Regions from separate parts of the Sporomusa termitida genome, predicted to be linked through region 4. Evidence: riboswitches for the same ligand, from Rfam matches in the RefSeq annotation. Region 4 holds a riboswitch; each other region holds the start of a gene.
The links. Region 4 has a riboswitch for cobalamin ahead of SPTER_RS01790 (sirohydrochlorin cobaltochelatase). Riboswitches for the same ligand answer to the same signal wherever they lie in the genome.

Region 1 (4,200 bases), 2.2 Mb from region 4:
TACCGATGGCGGTGTCGTAGCCTTTTTCCGTGATGTGCAGACCGTTGCCAAGGGCGTAACTGTTTTCGTCCACATGGCCGAGGAAGAAGGACAGCGAGGGTTCCCAGAACCAGGCGTCAGCCAGCAGATTGCGCTTGCCGTATTGCAGGCCCAGCCCGTAGCCCCAGGTATTGCTCTTGCCGTCGACCCGGCCGATGGTACCGTCGCCGGTATTGGCGGTAAAATAGTATTCGTTCTTGATTTTGGCGGCGTTGACCGCAACGTCCACATAGTGGCCTTTATCGCCTACCCAGCTGCCGTAAAGGCCAATGCCGTGGCTGTCCTGCTCGCCGCCGCCGGTGGCGGTATGGCTGTCGCCGTTAATTTTACTGATATAAAAGCCTGTATAGACGCTGCCGCCGCAGAATGGCTTGCTTAATAATTTGTCGTAACCGACCTGGATGCCGTCATAGCTTTGGTCGGCACGGCGGCCATAGCCGGCGGCGCTGTCATATTTGCCATGCCAGACAGCGGCCCACACGCTTTCACGCAGCTCGCCAGCCCGTTCCGCCGGCGCAAGCGGCGGATTCAGATTGGCCAGATGCAATTCGTCGGCGCGGCGGAACATATTGAGATTGTTGGCTTTAGCGACATTCCGCAACACCGCGCTGTTTTCGGAGGCTGATTTGCCGCTCTCGGCCATTTCGCCGGTATCCTCGTAGGTGTACTTGGAGACGAGCCAGGCCGTGCCTTGCGTATTGTCGTAGGTGTTGCTTAATGTAGTGGCACCTTGAGACTTAAGATAGTCCCATTCTTCCTGCGTCAGGTTTTCCGGGTCGGCAGCGCGGAAGGGCACGGTGCCGTCGGCATTCATAATAATAATAATGTGGTTGCCATCGTTTTTATAATAATTGCCGTTGCTATCCTGGGCGTATTTAAGCTTGCTGTTTTCTGTCTGGTAATAATTATCGTAACGGGTGATTTCCGGCGTAATCATATAATTGCTGAAAATGCCGTCGACGGTGGTTGCCCGGCCGATCACTTCAAAGTTTTCCGCGCCGTTATAGATGCCGATGCTGCCCGCGTCGCTGCCTTCACCGAAGGGACTGGTGCCAATCCCCGGCACCCAGCCTATTTCGTAATATAAGGTAGTTTTCGCGTTGGCGTCGATTTCCTTTTGTGCCTGATTCGCTTGCCCAATCAATACATTATCGCTGGAACCTGCGAAACTACCATCATCCTTTATAATTCCATATTTGCCTAATCGAAAAGCAGTACCGTTGCCCAAGATGGCTGTATCGGCCAGTAAGGTGCGGCCGGTAGGAACATAAGCATCAACAGTTTTACCGCCGCTTTCATATGTCAAGCCTGTTTTGAAACCACCGCCGTTATCATTGAAGGCTAAAGAATCCCTGCCGCCGACCGTATTCACATAGGTAAGATCGATCAGGCTGTTTTCACCGGTAATTAATTCTTGGGTTGAAATTACCGTTTTAGCCCCAGAACCATTCAGCGGGGTTTGCGTTCCGGCAGCGCCTACGGAGTTACTGACACCGGCATCCGATGTCACCTTTAAATTTCCTTCATAATCCAACGCATAGGACGCTCCATCCGGTCCTGTTATCCAATATGTATTAATTTTATAAGTCACAGCATCGGAGGGTTCTACGATAATCGCTCTATCATCCGGCCGCCAGGTGCCAGTTACGGTAACCTGGTCATAGGTATAAGCCTTATGACCGGTAGAGCCTGTAACAGTACCAGTTTTCGCCATTTGCAGCTTAACATTAAACCCTATAGCGTTCGAGTCATTCACCGAAAAATCATATAGACTATTTGCAATAGTAGTTTCATTAGCGCTGTTATCGCCTAAAGCATTGATTGCTTGCAGTTGTTCCTCATTCAGCACCACAAAATAAAATTCAGGCAGATATTTTTCCATGACAGCTTTAAGTTGAGCTTCATCACCGATTGCCGCATATATTTCTCTTTGAACTTCTATTGTTTGAAACAGCGAATTATTAAGATATTTAACTATATTTCCAGTAACAATAGTCTGAGTAGAGTTTGTTTGTACTACTTTATAACTATAGCTATCGGTTTCCTGATCATAAACGCGCATTGCAATAGCGTTTGCATTTTCACCGTTAATTTGAGGAGTTGTCGGAATGGAGGGAAAATTATTCAAATTATTTCCCGCGCTAGCTGGAGATCCATACTCAGACCAATCTGCTCTCAAAGTACCAGCCGAAAGGTTAAAGGGTCTCGTAATATTATCAAGCGTAGACGGCTTAGTCGATTGAACCGGATTTGAGACCGTATCATAATTTTTAAAGAAGGCGCTTCCGCCAACATTATTACCATATGTAATAATTCCATCGCCTGTCAGCGTCACGCCGTCAGCCGCCCATGCTGCTGTGGGTACGCATACTACTCCCAAGGTCGCCGCAATCGACGCGCAGATTACCTTTTTCCTGGCTTTTTTGCTCATATAGTTACGCGCATTGACTGCATAGCCGTCAGCAGCAGCAGGTTCCGCCGCACAACTTATTTGCGGCCACGACAGTACCTCCGTCCCCGGTGCTAAACTTTTAGCGCCACAGCGACGGCGGACCGATTTCGCCCGGCCATTATTTTTCGCCAATTCAGATACCACCTGCCAACAGGCGCGAGTGCGGTTCCAAATGACTTTATAAATATGATTTAAAATCGCAGATCATTCCTTTACGTTTTCTTACCGTCCTTGGTTGACTATTGCTTTACTTTTTTATCTTTAATAGGTTGCATACTGGTACAAACAGATCTTGTACACGAAAAATACCAAATAAAAAACTCCCATATCGGGAGTGCTTACGCCAACCAGCCGGTATCCGGCCCTGGTTTTTCGTAATCTCCTCCCTGTCACTCGCAGGTATAATGGCGATTGCTGGATAAGGCAGTTCTCCTGACTCCGGTTCATAACGATCCCGCGCCTTCCCAAAGCTTTCGCCTCAGTGGCATATATGCGAGATTGCTCCCCGTTACAGTGGCGGGACCGTGCCGGTATTTCACCGGTCTTCCCTTTTAAGCCCTTGCGGGCACCTATCCCAACGTTATGCTGTTGTCGTTTCCTCATTTAACTGTATGTGCTCTTTCAGGATAATATGACTGTTTTGTCCATATTTGCTACTAAACTCTATTCCTATATTCAACAATGGGTTCTGCTTGTCCGGCTCAATCCGTCATATTACTTATTTTCCACCTGCCGTACCGCAGGCTTTAGTCTTCTTTCCCTCCTTTTGCGATAACGATTTGTCTCATGCAAGGATAAAAGCTCACACAAGTCACATAATCTTCTCCCTGTTCCTCGCAGGTCAAACGAAGATTGTCGGTACAGGCAATTCTCCTGACTCCAGTTCATCATCAGTCCATCCTTCCCGGCATGTTTATCTCATCCCAGTGGCATTCGTTAGACTGACTCCCGATTACAGTGGCGGGACCGTGCCGGTATCTCACCGGTCTTCCCTATTAATCCTTTTAAAAAAGGCGCCTGTACCCGCATTGATTTCTCATTGCCCGTTCTATGTTTATAAGTCCGTTCCCCGTTGCGTCTATGCTATAATGGCTACTGAAGCTTGTACCTCGTAATCACGACATCCGCTTTCCCGTTGTTACTACCTAGTTAATCCTATATTCATTGCATTAACCTGATTCCATTCACGCTCCTTTCACTAAGCAACTGCAGGGCTCTTTAGCACAAATGCTCTTTTCATCAATTGCCAGTCATTACCCAATAGGTGAAAAGACCAATTCCCTGATGACCTTTATAATTTGATTGCAGAGGTGAAACTATTTTATGAAATCAACCAATGATGAACGGTATCGCCAAATTGCTAAGAAAATCGTCTATTATCGCATTCGCCGGGGACTTTCCCAGGATGAATTAGCAGATAAAGTTGGAATAAGCAAGAGTTATCTAAGCAAGATAGAAGCGCCAAACTCCGCCAAGGCTTTCTCTTTAGATGTTCTATTCGCTATCGCAGACGGACTAGAAGTTGATGTGATTCAGTTTTTTATGCCGGTTAACGACAATTAAAGTATGCGACTAGCTGTCTATTCCCGCCTGTTTGCCCACCATGGCAAAACAAAAGAAGCCTCCCTGTGATGTTAGCATCCAGAGAGGCTTCTTGCTATCCGACGAAGCTGTCGGTACAAAATCAAAAATTGCATCGCAATCCCCTC
Region 2 (4,200 bases), 1.9 Mb from region 4:
AATTGCCCTGCAATTCCGCACCGTTGACCCGCCCCTTGTGCGCATTGGTATAAGACCAATAATTATAGCCAAAGCGGTAGAGCTGGAGTATATTTTTCGAATCGCGACCGAAATAGGTCAGTTGCACCTTGGAGGAGTCGGCGCCCAGCAGTTTTCCGTCCCAGCTGGCCGACAAATCCCACTGGGTTCCTTCCTCGGGTACCGGGAATATGCTTTGACCAGCGTACTTGGGGTCGTTATAAGCATTAGGCCGGGGCAGAATGCCGCCGCCGTCGCCAGCAATCTCATACAGGTTGAGCAGCCGGTAGTAGGTGCCATATGTGGAACGCAGGGTTAGATGATCGTCCACCTGCTTTTTCAGCGCCACCTGCCAGGTGACCTTATCATTAACCTGGGAATCTTCCTGATCGACCCATTTATTTAAGTCAGATTTTCCCAGCGCCCTGCCCATAACGTTGGAATAATTGTAGCGAATACTGGGAGTCAGCCAGAGATCGGCCGCCTGGTTGAGGGTAATGGTATCCTGCAATTGGAGATTGAACAGCGTCTGTTCATAATATGTCCGAAACCTCTCGCGATTGGTAAGACTAGGTTCAAAGTCATATTTGTCCATCCGGCTGCCATCAACATCCATTTTCTCCTTGGACCAGTTGGCCAGAAATTCGAGCAGGTGCTTGTCGCTGGTTTTATAAGTACCGTCAATGGCCCCGCCAAGCCGTTGGGAATCATAGGCGCTCCATTCGCTAAATACTGCCGGCATGGAATTAAATTTCAGATAGTCCGGGTTGCGGTAACGCTTATCCTGGTCCAGGTAATTGACCTGCCAGCCCCATTCCAGGTTGCCGTCCGTATCCCGCCGGCCCACCAGCACATCCTTGGTGGTTAGTTCCTGTCTCTTGTGTTCGATCTGGTCAGGCAGGTCGATAAGGGAGTACGTAGGATTTGAAATATCCCCGGTAAGAAACATCTTTCGCGGCATGCCCCGGTCAATTTTTTTCCAGCTGCCCTTGACCAGCCAGTGGTCGTCCTGCCATTTGATAATGGCGTCGGTGTTTTTATAGTCGTTATTGCGGCGGTAACGTATGTCATCCGCAAGTTCCGGGTGTGCGGCCTTTTGTTCATCCCACCACTTTTGTTTAAAATCAGGATCATAACCAAACCAATCATTAGCAGAAAGCAGATAATTAAGTGTCTCTGTATCATAGCCTGCAGCTATGCCCGCATTCATAAGTGCATTATAAAATGGACTACCTGCTGTAGTTGCTTGTTGAACCTCTTCTAATGACGTAAAAGGCTCCCAACCTATATTTAAACCTAAACCATACTGACTATCTTGCAACGTATCAAGGCTCGCATTATAATTCTGAAGCATTGTAACCGTCAACTGCTCATACTGCTGGACTATCTGGTCATACCCTGCTTTGACGCCAGGATTCTTATAGCGGAAATCGCCGTCACTCTGGTCGCGGTTGATACCGATCATCAGGCTACCCTTTCCCAGCGGCTGGGTGATCTCCAGGCCTACGGTATTACCGCCCCAAGAGCTTTTGCCGACCTGGGCCGAGATATTAGCCTTGTCCGGCTTCTTGGTAACGATGTTAATAACGCCGCCCATATAGGTGCCGCCGAACCGGGCCGGGATATAGCCGCGATAAACCTCAATCCGTTCAACATTATGGATGGGAATAGTCGAGATGTCCATGGCGGCATCACCACCCAAATTAGAGAGCACCCCGTCCACAAAAACCCCTACCTGGGCTGCCGTGCTGCCGCGAACGGTCACGGTGGTGTACTGGCCCTTGCCGGATACATAGCGGACATGGACGCCAGGCACATCTTTCAAGAGTTCCGGCAATGTCTTTTGCTCGCCTTTGTAATCATCAGGCCGGATAATAGTCACCGTCCCCGGTGACAGCTTGGCCTCCCAGTCGGGGCGTTTGGCCTCAACCGTAACCGCCTCCAGGGCATAGTCCTGGGCGGAGCCGGCATCGGCGTCCACAGTTTCCCCGGTTGCCGGTGACGTCTTGCCGCCGGCTGCGGCCGCCTGGGCAAGGCCGCTGTAGTCCGGGGTCAGGCTGAAGGCCAGGGTACAGGCGATCCCCATCGCCAGGGCTTGTTTGGACAATTTACGTTGTTTCACTGCAAATCTCTCCTCATATGTCTTACTCTTTTCTGAAAAAATTGCTGAGAATGGTAGCCCGATTTAGCTGTTGCTTACTTCTTACCCTCCCCTCGTACCGATTGCCTGATCTTCCCCTGTCGCTCGCAGGGTTGGCGAAGACCGTCCTTACAGGCAGTTCTCCTGACTCCAGTTCATCATCAGCCCGGCCTTCCCGGAAATTTCCTCCAGTGGCGTCTGCGGACTGACTCCTTGTTACAGTGGCGGGACCGCGCCGGCTTCAACCGGACTTCTCTATTAAACCCTCTGCAGGGCACCTGTACGCAGTGAAATACGGCCAAATAAAAAATGGATTTCTCATATAGTCATCCAGGAGCGTTGACTACATGGGAAATCCATTTACCCTCGTTTTATCAGCAGACTTACTGCTATAAACCAAGAACAGACTACCGCACATAATCCCCTACCCATCGCTCGCAGGTCACCGGTGATCGTTGTATAGGCAGTTCTCCTGACTTCTGGTTCATGGCGCCTCCAAACCTTCCCACGACAGTTGTCCGCATCGCAGTGGCATATCCTGGATTTGCTCCCCATTACAGTGGCGGGACCGTGCCGGTTTTGCACCGGACTTCCCTATTAAGCCCCGTAGGGCACCTATACCTGGCAATTATAAAATTGTCTGACTCAGGCTGCCAGCCTTGGCAGCTTACCGCTTCTAAACGGGTTAGTACGGATTGCTCAGATAATTACAGGCTCTTACCGGCCGGCCCTGGAAATACTGGAGCAGCTCGCCGGGTTTTGCCAGCCAGTTGAGCCGGCGGTACTCCCACACCCAGGGTACGGTAACCTTAACCTCATTATAGCTGTCAAACGCACCCCAGCGGGCAAAGACCCGGCCCTGGCCAATATCCTGACGCCGTTCCCATAACTGGGTCAGCGGTACCAGCCGGTAACCGCCATGGGCCCCGCCCGGCAGGACTTTGCTTATCGGCCCGGCCGGCTTGTCACCGGCCGGGATCTCATAGATGCCGGCCGCCGGCAACCCCTGTCGGCTCCGGCCGGCAACGGTAATCTCATGGCAGCCGGGCCGGATATTCAGTACCGGGTGCCGGCCTTCCAGGCGCACCTGCGCGCCCGGCCACTGCCGCCATTTTTTATTACTGTGGGTCAGCAGCATATCAAGCCGCCCGGTCTGATCAGGCGTTTTGGCCACCGCCAGCAGCACCCCGGTCAGATCATGCTCATGCTCGGCCCGGCCTGTGTAACGCGGGTAATACTGATAGTAGCCGATAAAATAGTGGGTGTCGCTTTCCACCACCGAATAATACATAACCCGCTCCAGGGGATAAAACAGCAGGTTATACCAGTTATTATTGAGCCGCCAGTCGCGGTCGTAATTGACCAGCGTAAATATATCTTGCTGAGCGGTGAGGCCATTACTGTTGTCGGTCTGGCAAATAACCGGCGACCACCGGCTGGCAATGTCCGCTGCCGGCACCGCCGCAACCGGCAAGGGGAAAAACAGGAAACTATATAAAAGCAGTAGGAAGACTTTACTTTTTGTTATATACCGTGACTTCATCAATTTGATAGACCTCCATATTCCAGGTGCCGCCGCGGGGAGGCGACTGGACAAAAACGCCCTGCCCCACAAACGAGACAAGATTGCCTGTTGCCAAAGCAGTTTCCAGCAGGCTTTGCAGCCTTTGCTCGGCCGACCGGATCACAATGCTTTTCCCGGGGGTATCACGGAGATCAATCACGGCATAGAAGCTATTGGCAGGGGCATAACAGTTTATCAGGGCGACATGACCATACAAATGAACGGCCGGCGGCATTAAGACAACGCCGATAACAGGCTGCGGCCCAGCGGCGGCAAAACCGGTCTGAACAAACGTTATATAGAAAAATACTATCAACAGGAACAGTCGGCTCGCCCGCACTAGGTACCTCATGATGTTGCTCCTCCTGCTTATATTAATCAATTATCTTTGGCGTCAGCATAATGACCAGTTCCGTCTCCGTCACCTGCTTGGAGCTGGAGTGAAACAGCCCTCCCACTAGCGGCAGCTGCCCTAATA
Region 3 (4,200 bases), on a different replicon from region 4:
TATATTCGAAGCCGGAGACAACCGAAACATCCGAGGCGCCAGAAGCCCCGTCCGTTACTTTTGATGAAATATTAGCAACAGTAGCATCAGTCAGCGAGATCAATAAAGAACAGATCATGCATGAAAGACATGATCGTCGCGTGGTAGCGGCGATAAATATCCTCATCTACGTAGCCGTTCGGATGGGAGTAATGACAAAAACAGAGTTGACTAAGATGCTATCCCTAAGCATGAGCGAGATTATTAGAGGGTACAACAAAGTCGTTGACAGAGATGAACTGAAGCGCCTGGCAGAAAAGATTAGCAACAATTTGTGTGAAGTGTGAGGCCTGACCCCAAAGCCACTATCGTTGTATACATACCGTTATCCATTGACAAAAAAATCCACCAATGCTATTATCGAATTAACGAAAGATTAAGGAAATTCTTATAAAAAAGTAGAATATGAATCAAATTTGGTACAGGTGCCCGCAAGGGCCTAACAGAAAAGCCGGTTAAAGACCGGCGCGGTCCCGCCACTGTAATGGGGAGCAAAGCCATGAATGCCACTGGGAACAAAGGTTTCTGGGAAGGGTTGGTGGAGCGATGATCCAGAGCCAGGAGAACTGCCTGTATGACAATCACCGTTTGACCTGCGAGCGATAGGGAGGGGATTCCGATGCCAGTTATTGCATTTTATCCGGCAGATTCGCCGGGGTAAAAGAAGCCGCTCTGATGCTATCATCGCAGAGGGGCTTCTTTGTATTTTGACAAAGCTGGACAACCAGACCAATAATTTATATATACATAGATTAAAACAGACAGCAGCAATAGCCGAAAGCGGATTTTCGTGATTTTTTACGAGGTACAAGCTTCAGTAGCTGTTATAGCATAGACGCGATGGGAACGGACCCACAAACATAGAACGAACAATCAGAATCCATGCGGGTACAGGTGCCTTTTTAGAAGGCTTAATAGGGAAGTTTGGTGCAAAACCAACACGGTCCCGCCACTGTAACGGGAAGTCAGTCTAACGAATGCCACTGGAATGCGATAAACATTCTGGGAAGGCGGACTGATGATGATCTGAAGTCAGGAGAACTGCCTGTGCCGACATCTTCGCTTGACCTGCGATGAACAGGGAGAAGATCTTGTCTTGTGTGAGCTTTATCTTTACACAAGACAAATCGTTACCGAAAAAGGAGGGAAGAAGATTACTATCTGGAGTTTGGTATGAAGACTAAGAGGAAAGGAGCATGCCTGTAATAAGTAATATGACGGATTGAGCCGGACACGCAGATGTTTTCGCCAGAGGAACGGGAAAAAGCCAGTAGTAAAATGGACAAAAGAGTCATATTATCCTGAAGGAAACATATGATTACACAGGGGACGACAACAGCATAACGTAGGGATAGGTGTCCGCAAGGACTTAATAGGGAAGACCGGTGAAAAGCCGGCGCGGTCCCGCCACTGTAACGGAGAGCAAGCTTGCGAAATTGCCACTGGGACGTACGTCCTGGGAAGGTGCAAGAGAGCTATGAACCGGAGTCAGGAGAACTGCCTTATCCAGCAATCGCCATTATACCTGCGAGTGACAGGGAGGAGATTATGTGAAAACCAAGACCAATTCGGTCGGTTCGCGTAAGCACTCCCAATAAGGGAGTTTTTTTATTCGGTATTATTCGCCGGGATTTCGGTTATATGTCAAGTTTTACCGGCGTACAAGCATTGCTTGTACCTGTATGCAAACATTTCAAAGATATTAAGTTGAGGAAAAAATGAACAGATTATTAGGAATCATTGTTACCGCATTGTTCGTATTCGGACTACTGATGCCCGCGTCGGCGCTGGCCGCTAAGGCTAAAAACGAGCAACCCGTCGGCTATGTCGACAGACAGCAGGTCTTTGCCGGTTACCCCGGCATCCAGGACCTCCTGAACCGCATCCAGGCCATGCGGGCCGAGGCCCAGATAGACTACGACGCCAATGCCAAAGACCTGCCGCCGGCGAAAAAACAGGCGTACAGCGATAAGCTGTCCCGGCAACAGGCTCAGCGGGAAGACGAACTGATGAAACCCGTGGGCGACAAAATCGAAGCGTCCATTAAGGCCGTCGCTGAGGAAAAGGGCCTGACAGCAGTTCTGGATGCCGCCACTATAGTTTACGGCGGTACGGACATCACGGCCGACGCTATAGCCAAAGTGAAACAAGCAACACAATAGATAAAGTAAGAAACATCCCTTCTTGTGGACAGGCAGCTTGCCGGCCGGGTGTACACCGGGTGTCCAGGATGACCGGGATGGAAAGAAAAGGAATGATTAAAATTTTAAATCATATCTATAAAGTCGTTTGGAACCGGACCCGCGCCTGTTGGCAGGTGGTATCCGAACTGGCGAAAAATAACGGCCGGGCGAAGTCGGTCCGCCGGCGCTGTGGCGCGAAAAGCCTGGCGGCGCGTGTCGCCTGCGTACTGGCGCTAGGGGTAATGGCCTTGCCGGCGGTCGCTTGGGCGGACAATGCTACGGCTGATTACCAATATATAGATCTGGGAGGCTGGAGCAGGGATGCTTTTCGGAGTGGCAGTTATCAGCCGGCTAATGAAGCTACTCGCTATTATCCTCTGCAGATTAACAGTTCACAATTGAATTATACCTATAATGGCAGCACTTATAATGTTTTTGGAGCTGCAGGGATAAGAAATTTGCTGAGGGAAATAACTCCCCTAGCGGCTGCCGGCAGTAATCCGGAAAATATGCAGTATAATGCATTGGCGGTTAAAATAAACGGCAAGTTGTATTGTACGACGGTTGTCACGGGGGCAACTTCATCTAACTGGAGCACAAAAAGTTTAATAAGTTATAATATTACTAATATAATTAATTCCATTGACAAGAATTTGTTAGATGTTGCTACCCAGAATCGTTTGGCGGATATTATGGCTCTTCCGGACGGCAGTGACAAAGAGCAGCAATTGACGGACTTCGTCAAAGAGTATGCGCCTCCATATGAGTACTGCTTAGTTAAGCTTACCGGCGCCGAATTGGCCAAAATGCAAGGGCTGACAAATCCACCGGCGACAGATGAGGGGGTTGCGAAGCTGCCTGATTACGAGATAGTAGGAGACAGTTCGTTGCAACTGGAAGACACCTCCAGCTTGTTTCAATTTACGCAAACTGTTGCCAATCTAACGCCGGGACAGAAAACTTACGCCTATAATGAAGTAAAAGTCGGCGAGTCCAGCGACAATAGCTGGCGGCCGCTGGACCGGGTGCTCTATATGGCAAGCGGCTCGGTTCTGGACACGGATTATGCTGTTAATAAGAACTGGGTTATGGACAGTGACGGCAATCTTATTCCTGACAGCAGCGGCGGCACGATAGACTGGCAGAATGATCAAAGCGTACAACCGCTACCAGCCGATGTAAGAACGGCGATTACAGTAAAAGATTTACGCACCGTTGACAATTCTGTTATTGATTTGACTTATGCGAATACCTCCGGCGACGATCCGTTGATTAATCATGTTATTACTTATTCTAAGCCTGGTGCAATCAGTAACGGCGAGATCGGCCATATTGATGGTTATTTTACATATGACCATGTAGAAGGCAAAGTAGTTGATAGAGATCAAAGCACCAGTGAACCCAACCGATATTCTTCCCACAAGATTGCCCGCAGCTTGTTTATTGAAAATGCGACGTTAGCGGCAGGCACCACCTTTCGTTTAGGCAATTACAGCATGGATGCCGCGCTGCAGCATGCGCCGGCTAGCGGAACTGGTAAAATTAGTGATACAGGGTTTGTGACCCCGAACGATTTCAACTCGGCAATGTATTTTAGCACCGGCAATACCGACAGCGTTTATATTACTAATGCAACGCAGGCAAACACAGCGGAGGGCAAAACCAATCTGAACCTGCAGTTGGGCTGGGTGCCGGGCTTGGGGTATCTGCCGGCCGGAGAAGCTGTGCTATACAATAGTCAAAGTCAGGTTAATTTGCCGGTATTATTAGGTATCTTAAACGGCGCCGAAAACTTTAATGTGCAAGCGCAGAAATCTGTTGCCGACGGCGTCCTCAGCACCTATGAGATCACGCCGGTTATTGAGCAGACCGATAACTATTTCACCGATCCTGAGGATGCGGCTGCGAAAAAAGGAACCGCCTGGTGGCTGAAGAGCTATAGCTTTGTTGATACCGGCGAAATGTCGACGACCGGTAA
Region 4 (4,200 bases):
CGGGAGATTCTTGGGGAGGAATGGTTGGCAATCCAGACTTAAAGCCGGAAAGCGGGCATGTGATTAGTGCCGGTGTGAATAAAAAAATCAGTGATGCCACCCTTTTGAAGCTGTATTATTTTGCAAGTAAGTTATCTGATGCTATTGCCTGGAAAGCAGATGATCCAAATGATTATTTAACAGATTACCGGCCACAGAACATCGATAAGCAAAAAAAACGTGGTTTTGAGATTGATCTTCATCATAAGATTTCAGAGAAATATTATACCGAAGTAGGTTACTCTCATGTTCATATTGAAAATAATTCAGATGGTGCAGGTTATGTTGTTGATTCTACTAACAGTCAGCCCAATGGTTACCGTGTAAAATTGGGCTATAGCAGTGATCAATGGAATTTCAATATTAATGGGCAAGGCGTTTCCGGGCGTGATACCAGCCGGTTTATAGAACGGGGTCACTGGGTTTGGAATATGGCGGTTAATTATAAAATGAATGATAGTGCCGATATATATATGAATGCTTTTAATATCACTAATGAAGCTTATGAGTTACTTTCCGGCGGGACGAACAATAGTCGGGGCAATTACCCAATGGCAGCCCGCAATGTTCAACTGGGTGTAAAGTATTCATTCTAAGATGTTTGACAACTCCTGTCACAAATGGTATTATTAACATGTATATAATATTCAGACATTATAATTGAATATGAATGAGTTAGGTGCCCTTAATGGGCTTAATAGGGAAGCCGGTTAAAAACCGGCGCGGTCCCGCCACTGTAATGGGGAGCAAAACCAAGATATGCCACTGAGACATAACCGTCTTGGGAAGGTTTGGTGGAGTGATGAGCCAGAGCCAGGAGAACTGCCTAGCTGACAGTCACCGTTTTACCCACGAGCGATGGGGAGGGGATTACAGTCGCACCGGCTTGCTGTGGCATTAAATGTCAGGTTAGTTTTGTGTTTTGCTGCTAAATTCACTCCTGGTCAACGACCAGGAGTTTTTATTAAGTGCGCTGTAAAGGTTCTCCCGGCTGCCGTGGCAGCCGGGTATTTTATTTCAATTCATTTTTCGGGAAAGGGAGAGGGCGAAATGATAAAAACAAGAGATGATGTATCTAAACTGACGATAACCAGGATGGCAATCTATTATAATGCCCTGAAAAGAATGTTGGAGGATGGAGAAACAATGTGCCTGTCCAGCCAAATAGGCCAGCATACCGGCATAAGTTCTTCAATAATACGCAAAGACCTATCTTCTTTCGGCGAGTTCGGCACTAAGGGGGTCGGTTACAGGATTGATTTTCTGCTCCGGTGGATTGGTGAGATCCTGGGCTACAATACTGTTTGGAATACAATTGTAGTCGGCATGGAGATGCCCTTATTATCAATAAGCTGTTATCAGAATTTCTTGCCGCCCGGCTTCCGGATCGCTGCGGTTTTAGATATGGATGAGCGGAATTACGGCGCCATGATCCCTGAATTGGGCTTATCCCTTGAATCCATCCGGAATCTGGAGGCTGTGGTATTTAAGAAGCAGGTGAGTATCGGGTTGGTGGCGGTGCAGCCTGAACAGGCCCAGTTTGTTACTGACAGGCTTGTTGCTGCCGGTGTTGCCGGTATAGCCAACTTCACCCAGACTCAGGTAACAGTACCTGAAAGCATTGCCCTGACCCAGATTAATGCCGGACCGATGATCAGTCAGCTTTCGTATGATCTGGCCCGTTCTGTACCTGTTCTGCAGTCCATCGTTTAGGTGGCGGATTGGCTAGAAATCCCGGTTGCTAAGGCGGCTAGGATTTTCCTGTGTCTGCCTGGAAAGCGAGGGACCTGAGGGCCTTTGTTGGGGCCGGATAAAATTCGCTATTTTCTGTATAAATCAGGATGTGTTTGACAATAGCTGATAGCGGATGCTATTATTGGTAATAAATATAGCTGTTTTTCTGAATATAATTAAATATTAGGAGCCAGGTGCCTTAAAGGGCTTAATAGGGAAGTACGGTTAAATGCCGGCGCGGTCCCGCCACTGTAATGGGGAGTTAGCCTAAGATATGCCACTGAGACGCAAGCGTCTTGGGAAGGTTTGGGTGTAACGATGAACCAGAGTCAGGAGAACTGCCTGTCTGTCAATCACCGTTTTTACTCACGAGCGATGAGGAGGGGATTTAGAAGAGCTGTATTTGGCTAATTGTTGACGATTATCTGAATTGATTTCTTCTGAACAGAACCCTCCCGGCCTGCGCCAGAGAGGGCTTTTATTTTTGTAATACATATGTGGGAGATTATGAGGAGGCAACAAATATGGAGCAAGAGCAAAACAATTCATCAAAAAAGGCTATTGTCGTTGTTAGTTTTGGCACTTCTTATCAGGACACCCTAAAACTGAACATTGAAACTATCGAAAATAAAATCCGGGACAATTTTCCGGAATATGTGGTGCGGCGGGCTTTTACCTCCCGTACGGTTATCAAGCGTTTAGCCGCTGACGGTGTCCGGGTTGATAATGAAATCCAGGCCCTGAAACGTCTGCAGGATGAAGGCTATCAGGAAGTGTATCTCCAGCCCTTGCATGTAGTGGCTGGGGCCGAATATGAAAAAATCAAGGTCCTTGTTGCCCATTACGCTCATGCCCAAGAAAAAGCTTTCGAAAAAATCCGTTTGGGCCGGCCTTTGTTGTATTGTATGGGGCAGGAGGATCATCCCGATGACTACGAAATTGCCATTAATGCGTTAAGAACGCAGCTGCCGGCCGATGATGGAGCCAGCGCTGTTGTGCTTATGGGCCATGGCGGCATGCATCCGGCTAATGCTGCTTACTCGGTGTTACAGCTAAAATTAAAGGATGCAGGCTTAAAGAATGTTTTTGTGTATACTGTCGAAGGCTTTCCGCCTCTAAACCGTATAATTGACAACCTGAAACAGCAGCAGGTAAAGAAAGTTACCCTGATGCCATTTTTGCTGGTGGCTGGTGATCATGCAACCAACGACATGGCCGGGGATGAGGAAGATTCGGCGAAGTCGCAGTTGTTAGCGGCCGGCTTCAGTGTTGATGTATATTTCCATGGGTTAGGGGAGAATGCAGCCATTCAGGATATCTATGTAAGCCATCTCCGCGCTACTATTGCCCATCCGCCCCATGGTCACCGCCATGCCTGCGGTAAAAGTCACGGTCACCGACACGGGCAGTCATAATACAACTAAATACAGCTGAGACAGGTGCCCTGCGGGGCTTAATAGGGAAGTCCGGTGAAAAACCGGCGCGGTCCCGCCACTGTAATGAGGAGCAATTTCAATTATGCCACTGCGACGCCGCCGAAGGAGGCTAGTGCCGGACACCCGGAATGTGTCGACGGTGCGTCAAACAAGTCGTGGGAAGGTTTGGAGGAGCGATGAGCCAGAGCCAGGAGAACTGCCTGTTTGACAATCACCGGTTGACCTACGAGCGATGGGGAGGGGGATTTTTTGCGATAACGCTTATTTAAGCGGCAATGAACTCCTGAGTTGAGCATAGGAGTTCATTTTTATTTACTGAGTCATCCTGGAATCCCCCGGTTTTTGAGTCTACCAGAATTTATAAATAAATTCTGTGGACATAAGAACGACTATACCCTAAAGGACACAAGCGGCTTCTGCCGTCGTCCTAAAGGACTTGCACAAGCCATGTCTTTTCTTATCCTGATAGAAAGTATAATTTTCTTTGGATAAGGGCAGCATCGGCTTCCGCTTTCGCCAAAGGCTCGGCGCAAGCCGTGTTTTCTTATGAATTGATTGAGAGAGGAATACAAGAAAAACAATGAAAAAAATTGCGTTTTATGGCAAAGGCGGGATTGGGAAATCGACAACCGCTGCCAATGTATCGGCGGCTCTGGCTGAACAGGGTCAGGCTGTGTGCCAGATTGGCTGTGATCCGAAAAACGATTCTACCAGACTGCTGCTTGGCAGCACGTGCAAGCAAACAGTGCTCGATATGGTCAGAAAATATGGTGATGATGTAACCACCAGTCATGTGGTCCATAACGGTTTCCAGGGTGTTAAATGTGTGGAGGCCGGCGGTCCGGAGCCGGGGGTAGGCTGCGCCGGCCGCGGGATTATTGTCGCTTTGGAGAAGCTTAAAGCCCTGCAGTCGATTGCAGAAGATCATATTATCTTATATGACGTACTGGGCGATGTGGTGTGCGGGGGTTTTGCCGTACCCATTCGTGAA

Region 1: linked by a shared signal. The riboswitch ahead of SPTER_RS15740 (TonB-dependent receptor domain-containing protein) and the one ahead of SPTER_RS01790 (sirohydrochlorin cobaltochelatase) in region 4 are both predicted to bind cobalamin.
Region 2: linked by a shared signal. The riboswitch ahead of SPTER_RS17570 (TonB-dependent receptor) and the one ahead of SPTER_RS01790 (sirohydrochlorin cobaltochelatase) in region 4 are both predicted to bind cobalamin.
Region 3: linked by a shared signal. The riboswitch ahead of SPTER_RS24085 (OmpH/Skp family outer membrane protein) and the one ahead of SPTER_RS01790 (sirohydrochlorin cobaltochelatase) in region 4 are both predicted to bind cobalamin.

The regions. Positions count from the first base shown of each region.
Region 1 covers NZ_CP036259.1:3,340,028-3,344,227, forward strand. The annotation lists gene SPTER_RS15740 (TonB-dependent receptor domain-containing protein) at 1-2,635, opposite strand, end outside; cobalamin riboswitch at 2,897-3,079, opposite strand; cobalamin riboswitch at 3,338-3,527, opposite strand; gene SPTER_RS15745 (helix-turn-helix domain-containing protein) at 3,815-4,054, shown strand.
Region 2 covers NZ_CP036259.1:3,732,799-3,736,998, forward strand. The annotation lists gene SPTER_RS17570 (TonB-dependent receptor) at 1-2,104, opposite strand, end outside; cobalamin riboswitch at 2,276-2,455, opposite strand; cobalamin riboswitch at 2,604-2,792, opposite strand; gene SPTER_RS17575 (hypothetical protein) at 2,844-3,701, opposite strand; gene SPTER_RS17580 (hypothetical protein) at 3,673-4,074, opposite strand; gene SPTER_RS17585 (type II secretion system protein GspD) at 4,097-4,200, opposite strand, start outside.
Region 3 covers NZ_CP036260.1:38,154-42,353, forward strand. The annotation lists gene SPTER_RS24080 (hypothetical protein) at 1-326, shown strand, start outside; cobalamin riboswitch at 446-627, shown strand; cobalamin riboswitch at 915-1,102, shown strand; cobalamin riboswitch at 1,376-1,558, shown strand; gene SPTER_RS24085 (OmpH/Skp family outer membrane protein) at 1,758-2,201, shown strand; gene SPTER_RS24090 (TonB-dependent receptor domain-containing protein) at 2,279-4,200, shown strand, end outside.
Region 4 covers NZ_CP036259.1:401,139-405,338, forward strand. The annotation lists gene SPTER_RS01780 (TonB-dependent receptor plug domain-containing protein) at 1-635, shown strand, start outside; cobalamin riboswitch at 700-883, shown strand; gene SPTER_RS01785 (redox-sensing transcriptional repressor Rex) at 1,090-1,752, shown strand; cobalamin riboswitch at 1,949-2,133, shown strand; gene SPTER_RS01790 (sirohydrochlorin cobaltochelatase) at 2,298-3,188, shown strand; cobalamin riboswitch at 3,194-3,427, shown strand; gene SPTER_RS01795 (nucleotide-binding protein) at 3,790-4,200, shown strand, end outside.